One region of the Arthrobacter sp. UYCu712 genome, then DNA from elsewhere that is predicted to be linked to it. Evidence: riboswitches for the same ligand, from Rfam matches in the RefSeq annotation. Region 1 holds a riboswitch; the other holds the start of a gene.
What was found. A riboswitch is a leader RNA that binds a small molecule or an ion and turns the genes downstream of it on or off. The one in region 1 is predicted to bind S-adenosylmethionine.
Positions count from the first base shown of each region.

Region 2: it holds a riboswitch for S-adenosylmethionine, as region 1 does, so the genes downstream of both, ABIB51_RS02000 (methionine ABC transporter ATP-binding protein) here and ABIB51_RS14315 (DUF1737 domain-containing protein) in region 1, are expected to answer to the same signal.

Region 1 is NZ_JBEPOZ010000014.1:34,508-39,916, forward strand. Features, by position in the region: gene ABIB51_RS14300 (aminodeoxychorismate lyase) at 1-238, shown strand, start outside; gene ABIB51_RS14305 (glycosyltransferase family 2 protein) at 220-1,320, opposite strand; gene ABIB51_RS14310 (ATP-grasp domain-containing protein) at 1,307-2,239, opposite strand; SAM riboswitch class IV at 2,523-2,638, shown strand; gene ABIB51_RS14315 (DUF1737 domain-containing protein) at 2,652-2,984, shown strand; gene ABIB51_RS14320 (rhodanese-like domain-containing protein) at 2,981-3,400, shown strand; gene ABIB51_RS14325 (O-succinylhomoserine sulfhydrylase) at 3,401-4,609, shown strand; gene ABIB51_RS14330 (glutamate--cysteine ligase) at 4,806-5,409, opposite strand, start outside.
Region 2 is NZ_JBEPOZ010000002.1:8,543-11,674, reverse strand. Features, by position in the region: gene acs (acetate--CoA ligase) at 1-412, opposite strand, end outside; gene ABIB51_RS02005 (CoA-binding protein) at 716-1,141, shown strand; SAM riboswitch class I at 1,235-1,324, shown strand; gene ABIB51_RS02000 (methionine ABC transporter ATP-binding protein) at 1,462-2,271, shown strand; gene ABIB51_RS01995 (methionine ABC transporter permease) at 2,264-2,929, shown strand; gene ABIB51_RS01990 (LLM class flavin-dependent oxidoreductase) at 2,981-3,132, shown strand, end outside.

The DNA of each region.
Region 1 (5,409 bases):
CATCCTGCCCGGCACCTCGCAGGGCGCCCTGTTCACCGCGGCCAAGGCCGCCGGCTGGGAGCTGGGCTACGGACCACTGGAGCCCAAGGACCTGCTCGACGCCGATGCTGTCTGGCTGATTTCAAGCATCCGGCTGCTTGCCCCCGTGAACCACATTGACGGCAAGGAGATCGGCACCCCGGAGCTGCGCAAGCAGCTGACGGCGGAGCTGAACGCCCTTTACGCCACCATCGGGTAACCGGATCGGCCTAGGCCGTCCAGGCCTCCCGGAGCGCCCGCCGGCGTCCTCGTCCAGCTCCGGGGCGTTCCCCCGCGGGCTCTGCCACGGGCGCGGTCGCGTCCGAGTGCGGCCAGCAGGGACAGGGCAGTGAACACGGTGCCGACAGGGGCGAGCGGCAGCGGCAGCCGGCGGAGCACGAGATCCCCGTCCCGGCGGCTGCCGGCCAGGTCCACGTGGACCGCCCCCGCGTGAAGCAGTCCGCACACCCGGCGGTCCCGCTGCCGCCAGAGTTCCCGGACGGTCGAGGCGGATCCCGCGACGATCCGGGCACACGGCGCAAAGCCGACGCGGTATCCGGCGCCGTGCACGCGCCAGGCCAGCTCCAGCTCCGCAGACGCAGTGTCCTCCCGGAACGGCCCGATTTCCGCCAGCACCTTGCGGGGGAACGCCACGATGGGGCCGGCGGCCGAGGGAAGGCCACCCAGCTCGGACAATGCCCGCCGCGTCATCCCGGCGGCGAAGCGCCCGGGGAAGGCCAGCGCCCTGGTCCGAACCGGGTCCGCGGGGGCAGACACCTCATCGCCGCAGACAGCGCCGGTACCCGGATCCTCGAATCCCTGCAGCATCCGGTCGATGGCGTCCCGGGAGAAGATCCCGCCCGCGCCGGCAACCATAACGACGTCGCCGGTGGCATGGCGGGCACCCAGGTTCAGGGCGGCGCCCTTTCCTGCGGCGGCTTGGCCCAGGACCTTGATCCGCGGGTCCGCAGCGGCAAGGCCCGCCGCGAGTTGGGCCGTGTTGTCCGTGGACCCGTCGTCGACGAGGATCACCTCATACCGGGCGTAGCCGGTGAGTTCGATGGACCGAAGGCAGTTCCCGATGGCGCCGGACTCATTGCGGACCGGGACGACAATGGAGACGCTGGGCCATTGATCCCACAGTGTCGGGACTCCGCGCCGGCGACGGCGGGCGGCACGGACCTCGAACCGCACGGCCAGGGGCAGCGCGATCAGCTGAACGAGGCCGAACAGCAGGCTCGGCGCGCCGAGGAGGAGCAGGAGGATCAGGGCGCCCGGGGCAGCGGGGTCAAACCAGGACACTGGCGTACGCCCCGGTTCCCTGCCGGAACGACGCCGGGTTGAAGGACGGCAGGTTGAAGGCGTCCAGGACGGCGTCGAGCAGTTCGGGCGCCACGTCGCTGAAGGCGCCGAAGCGGGCGTCCACGCCCAGCACCACCGGGGTTCCGTCGGCCCTGCGGCGGACATCCAGGTGAACGGGACCGATCAGGCCCAGTGAACGGACGGCGGCTGTCGCCACGTCGCCCACGTCCATGGCCTCACCGGCCAGGACCCGCCGGGTCACCGCCCCGCAGCCTTCGATCCGGGCCTTTTCCACCACAACGGCGAATGGGGATGCCGCATTGTGCGCCGGTGTCCCGTAGACCATCGGGGAATATTCCAATCCGGGAATATATTCCTGCACAATCTGCCCGTCAGGCAATTCACCCCAGTCGATGTCCTCGGTCCCGTCGATGACGATCACATCGCAGCCGCCGCGGTAGGACCGGGACTTGACCACCACCGGTCCGTCCAGCGCAGCCATCGCGGCACCGGCGTCGACGAAGTCCCCGGGAACGCCGAAGCGGGGGACCGGAATTCCGGCAGAGCGCAGGTGCCACGCCGTGAAGAGCCGGTCGTTGGCGAGAGCGACGGGGCCGGGATCGCCCACGATCACACGGACGTCCCGTCCGAACCCGGCACGTGCCGCGGAGACCTGCATCAGCTCATCGCTGCCGGCCGGAATCACCAGGTTAACGCCCTCCCGGGCGACGATCCGGCGCAGCACAGGCATCATCTCAGGATCAGCGGCCGGCGGCACCCTGACCCCGCTGACGCCCGATCCGTCCGGCAGTTCCCGGACATCGGCGCCCATGAACGGAACGCCCCGGGACCGCAGCTGGGCGGCGAGGGCGGTGCCGGCAGGGCTGCCGACACTGGTGATCAGGACGCGGGGTTTCACGGTTTCTCCGTTTCAGTTCCGAGGCGGCGGGCAGGCCTTGGCATTTCTGCCCGGCACCCTCAATCTGCGGCGGCTTGGCACTCCAGGACCTCCGGCGGAAGCCTGCCTCCAGTAAAGGCGAGCGACCTATCAGAAGACCCGAGTGGGCCCTACTCGAAACTGTCCGGGCGCGGATCCGGACGGGACAAGTAATACGTATGCCCGGGACCGGGACCGGAAGCCGGTTACGGAACATGACGGCGGCGCGGTGCGCGCGGGCGTCGCAGGTGTTACGTTTTTCGGGAGTAACGAGAACCGGCGCCAAGCCCTGACTGGCCGGTCGGCAACCCTCCCTTTCGCGGCGGGGTGCCTCAGGTGAATACTCGGCATATCGACCCATTCGAGCTGCAAGCGTGAAAGAAGGAGTCCCGTCGTGCCTGACGCATCCGCCCCCGCTGTCCCAAGCACAGCACCCGCGCCGTCCCCCGCCCGCCCGGGCGCGGCCATTGAGGAACGGCTGGCCTACCGCCTGTTCACCGGCCCCGACGACCGTTCCTTCTGCGAGCGGGTTTCGACGGCCCTGGCAGGGGGCTACGTCCTGCACGGGAGCCCCTCCGCCAGCTTCAACGGCAGCAGCGTCATCGTTGCCCAGGCCGTGGTGCTGCCGGCAGCGATCGCCAGCGCCGATGCCGCGGTCGCCGACGCGGTGGAAGGCCTGGAAATTGACGGCTTCGGCTTTGAAGAGACCATCGAGGGCAACGCATGAGCTACGCCGGAGACCTGAGCCCGCAGGAAGCCTGGGCCAAACTCGAGGCGGGCGCCATCCTGGTCGATGTCCGCACCGAGGGCGAATGGGCCCACATTGGCATCCCGGACACCGCATCCGCGGGCAACAAGCGGAATGATCCGCTGTTCATCCAGTGGAACCTGGCCGGCGGCATCCCCAACTCGCAGTTCGTTGAGCAACTCAAGCAGCAGGCACCGGAGGATACCGGCACCGAGCTGGTCTTCCTCTGCCGTTCGGGTGCCCGGTCCATCGCCGCCGCAATCGCCGCCACCGAGGCCGGCTACACGTCCTACAACGTCCTTGAGGGTTTCGAGGGCGAGCCGGACAAGTTCGGCGAACGGAGCGTTAACGGCTGGAAGAACCGTGGCCTGCCCACCAACCTCGGAAAGAACTAAGTGACTTTCAACCCCGACGCCGCCGGCTGGAGCCCGGAAACCCAGGCTGTCCGCGGCGGGCTGGACCGCACGGGCTTCCAGGAAACCACCGAGCCGATCTTCCTCAACTCCGGCTTCGTCTACGAATCCGCCGCCGCCGCCGAGCGTGCCTTCACCGGGGAGGACGAGCGCTTCGTCTATTCCCGCTACGGCAACCCCTCGGTGGCCACTTTCCAGGAACGCCTCCGCCTTCTTGAGGGCACCGAGGCGTGCTTTGCCACGGCGTCCGGCATGTCCGCGGTGTTCACCGCCCTCGGCGCCCTGTTGGCAGCCGGCGACCGGGTGGTCGCCGCCCGCTCGCTGTTCGGCTCCTGCTTCGTCATCCTCAACGAAATCCTGCCGCGCTGGGGCGTGGAAACCGTCTTCGTCGACGGGCCGGACCTGGAGCAATGGAGGGTGGCCTTGTCGGAGCCGACGACGGCGGTCTTCTTCGAGTCGCCGTCGAACCCGATGCAGGAGATTGTGGACATCGCCGCTGTCAGCGACCTGGCCCATGCCGCGGGCGCCACCGTTGTGGTCGACAACGTCTTCGCCACTCCCCTGCTGCAGCGGTGCGGGGACCTCGGCGCGGATGTTGTTGTGTACTCCGGCACGAAACACATCGACGGCCAGGGCCGAGTCCTCGGCGGCGCGATCCTGGGCACCAAGGAATTCATCGACGGCCCGGTCAAGCAGCTCATGCGCCACACCGGACCGGCGCTCTCCGCCTTCAATGCGTGGGTGCTGACCAAGGGCCTCGAGACCATGGCGCTGCGCGTGAACCATTCATCGGCGTCGGCCCTGCGGCTGGCCGGGTGGCTCGAGGGGCAGCCCGCGGTGAACTGGGTGAAGTACCCGCTGCTGAAATCGCATCCGCAATACGAGCTGGCGGCCAGGCAGATGAAGGCCGGCGGCACGGTGCTCACGCTCGAGCTTTCCCCCTCCCCCGGGCGCTCCGCCAAGGAGGCCGCATTCGCGCTGCTGGACGCGCTGCGGATCATCGACATCTCCAACAACCTGGGCGATGCGAAGTCCCTCATCACCCACCCGGCCACGACGACCCACCGCGCCATGGGGCCGGACGGACGCGCGGCGATCGGGCTCAGTGACGGCGTGGTGCGGCTCTCCGTGGGCCTGGAGGACCTCGACGACCTCATCCGCGACCTCGGCCAGGCGCTCAAGCAGGTCTAGGGCTTCGTCCGGCCGCGAGATTACAGTTAACGGCAGTGTTGCCGCGGCAAAGTCATATGGTCGTTGCAACGCTCTGAAAGATGGAGCGTTTGATGGGCAAGGTGTTTTCCTTGAATGCCCGCGCTGAGTTCTTTGATTTGGTGTGTGGCGGAATGTCGAACTGTCATCTCGCGGCGCCATACCCCGGGTTTCCCGTTCAGGCCTCGCGCACGCGGCCCAGGGTCGGCGCCTCGTCCCCGGGATCCCCGGCGTCCGCGTCCGCCCCGCGCAGGGTCTCGTGGACTGCCCGGTCCACGACCGCAATGAGTCCGCCCTGCCGGTGCGGCCTGCGCTGCAGCTGCGACCCCGTCCCCTCCGCCAGGACCCTTGTGATGCCCTCGCGGGCCAGCTCAAGCTCCCCCTGCTCCGCCAGGACCGGGGCCAGGTAATCCACGAAAGCGTGGACAACGTCCGCTGCCGGCGCCGGCGTGAAGGTCCCGAAGTCCAGCAGCTGGCCGCGCAACCCGCAATTGCTGGCCTGCCAGGCGGCCATCCGCAGCAGCAGCGTGGGCACCGGGGCGGGCTCGACGCCGTCGTACCATTCCCGGCAGGCGGATTCGACGAGGGCCCGCACCAGCACGGCGATCAGCGCCGCGTCCTCGGCCCGCAGGCAGACGTCGGCGACCCGGACCTCCACTGTGGGATGGTGCCGGCACAACCGGGCGTCGAAATAGATCATCCCCTCGTCCATCAGCACGCCGCTTTCCACCAGCCGGGTCACCACCCGCCGGTACACGGGCAGGCTGCCGAAGATCATGGTG
Region 2 (3,132 bases), on a different contig from region 1:
TGCCGGCTTCAAGGTCGGCCGGCACGCGCCGGTGCGCGGTGTGCCAGGGCTTGCCGCCGTACGAATGGCCCGTGGGCACCTCCGCCCAGTCCAGGCGGAGGGCCTGTTCTTCCCAGAACGCAACTGTGTCTGTGCCTGGGTCTGCGCCTGCGGCTGGGTCTGCGCCCGCGCCCGCGCCTGCGCCTGCGGCCGCGGGGGTGGTGCTGCGGTGACGCGCCGGTCCGCCGGTGGGGACGCCGTGCACTGCGCCGTCCGTGGGCTCTGTCAGGGACCATCCCGAAGAGCCGCGAGAGGAGCCGGGCGCGTCACGCAGCCCTGCTTCGTTCGCCGTCGCGTCCGAAGTGGTTTGTGGGGATGCCTCGGACGGAGTCCGGGCAAAGGTGGGCAGGGCGGAAGAATTCTCAGGGGTCATTGTGGCACTCCATCGGTCCTGGCAGTAGCACCCTGGTTCCTCCAGTTCCCTCGAATTCATCGAAAGAGAGAGGAACAGTTCCGTGGGAATGGTCGTCTCACGTCACCGGGGGTTGCTGCGGCTTCATCGATCCAGGTCTCTCGGCCGCTCGGGATGGTCAGTACCAACTAGACCCGAGATGCACGAATCCGCAAAATCCGGGTCTTCCGCGCTGTAATATTCGTTCATTGCGGCACCGGATGCCGATGTTTCATTCATTTGTTCGGAGATTATGCCGAAACTCCGCAGGAGTAGGCTTGATGCATGACTCATGTAAACGATCCGGCAGTCATTGACCGGCTCATGCGAACCAAGGGCCTGTGGGCGATCGTCGGACTCACCACCAACGAGTGGCGCTCGGCCTACGACGTCTCCCTCTTCGTCCGGGACCGCCTGGGCATGCAGATTGTCCCGGTCAACCTGCCCGGGGACGACGTCCACGGCGAGAAGGGGTACCGCTCGCTGGCCGAGATCCCCGCGGAGAAGCACCCGATCGACGTCGTGGACTGCTTCGTCAACTCGCACAGGGTGGGGGCCGTCATCGACCAGGCCATAGCGGTCGGCGCGAAAGCCGTCTGGCTGCAGCTGGGCGTCTTCGACGATGCCGCAGTGGAGCGCGCCAAGGCGGCCGGACTGGACGTTGTCGTGAACGCGTGCCCCGCCCGCGAAGGCTGGCGCGTGGACAGCTAGCAGCAGTCGAGAAGCTACAGGATCAGGAAAGCCGGTTACAAAATGTGACCGGCTTTTTCCGTATCCGCTGCCCAGCCGTGTCAGATGGAGTCGTAACCATCCCGAGCGGCTGAGAGATCTGGCTCCGTGACGCCGCAGCAACCCCCTCTTTGAGGACGGTGCTACCGCCAGGACCGATGGAGAACCGATGTGTTCTTAGGCTCGGGGCTTCGCTAAGCGCAGCCCGGAGCCGGGGCTCAGGGCCTTCCTCGGGCGATCCCGGAGGAAACCATGAACACGCAGACAGCGGTCGCGGCGCGGCCCCGAGCAGGTGATGACCTGTGATCGACATCCAGAACGTCAGTACGACATTCGATTCGTCCGGCGGCCGATTCACGGCCGTGGATGATGTCAGCCTGCATATCAGGCGGGGCACCATCCAGGGCATCATCGGGTTCTCCGGGGCCGGGAAGTCCACCCTGCTGCGGAACATCAACCTCCTCGAGCGCCCGACGTCGGGACGCGTCCTGGTGGACGGCGTCGACCTCGTGACCCTGTCCGACGCCGAGCTCCGGACCAAGCGGCACGACATCGGGATGGTTTTCCAGCACTTCAATCTGCTCAACAACCTCACGGCCCAGGAAAATGTGGAGTTGTCGCTGAAGTTCGCCGGCGTGGGCAAGGCAGAACGCCGCCGGCGGGCAGCCGAAACCCTGGAAATCGTGGACCTCGCCGACAAGGCCACAACGTATCCGGCCAAGCTCTCAGGCGGCCAGAAACAGCGTGTGGCGATCGCCCGCGCCCTCGCCACCGGGCCCAAGGTGCTGCTCTGCGACGAGCCGACGTCCGCCGTCGACCCCCGGACGACAGCATCCGTCCTGCAGTACCTGGCCGACGTCAACGCCGAATTCGGCATCACCATCGTGGTGGTCACCCACGAGATGAACGTCATCAAGGCCATTGCCGACAACGTTGCGGTCATGGAAGAGGGCCGGGTGGTGGAGCAGTTCGATCTCACCGAACTCCAGCGCCACGGCTTCCACCCGGCGACGTCGATCGGCCGTTACCTGATCTCCGATGAGATCCAGCTGGACCGCTCCGGGAAGGGCGCCCACACCACAGCCACTTCGGAGGGCCTGATCAATGTTTGACCGCATCCTGGAAGTCCTGCCCGAAATCGGCGTCGCCATGGGGCAGACCCTCACCATGCTGCTGGTGGCCATCCCGCTGGCGGTGCTCCTCGGCACGCCCCTGGGTGTGCTGCTCTACACGATCGGTCCCAACGGGCTGAAGCACAAACCGAAGCTGCACCGCGTCCTGGACGGGTTGGTCAACCTGGTCCGCTCGTTCCCGTTCCTGATCCTGCTGATCGCGATCATTCCGGTGACCAGGTTCATTGTCGGCACCACCATCGGCACGGCCGCCGTCATTGTCCCGCTGGCCCTCAACGCCATCCCGTACTTTGCCCGCTTTGTGGAACAGAACCTCAGCCAACTGGGCGGCGGCGTGGTCGAGGCGGCACGGTCCATGGGAGCCAGCCGGTCCCAGATCGTCCGGGATGTCCTGATCGTGGAGGCGAAGCCCGGACTCGTCAGCTCCATCACGATTATGACCGTCAGCTTCATCTCCTACTCGGCGATGGCCGGCCTGGTGGGCGGCGGCGGAATCGGCGACTTTGCCATCCGGTACGGCTACTACCGCTACGAGACGCCGCTCATGATCACGGCCATTGTCCTGATGATCCTGCTGGTCACCATCGTCCAGCTGGGCGGCTCCCGCCTCGCCCGACGCCTGGACAAGCGGCTCTGACCGCCCGCAGCACCCCGGCCCATCACACCTCCCACAGCGGAAAGCACCCCCATGACTTCAACAGCCAGTACCCGCTTCAACGGACCCCGCCCCCGCCTTCTCATCAGCGCCTTCGTGATGAACACGTCCAGCCACATCATGGGCGGCCAGTGGCGGCGCCCGGAAGCGCAGCAGCACCGGTTCAACGAACTCCAGCTCTGGAT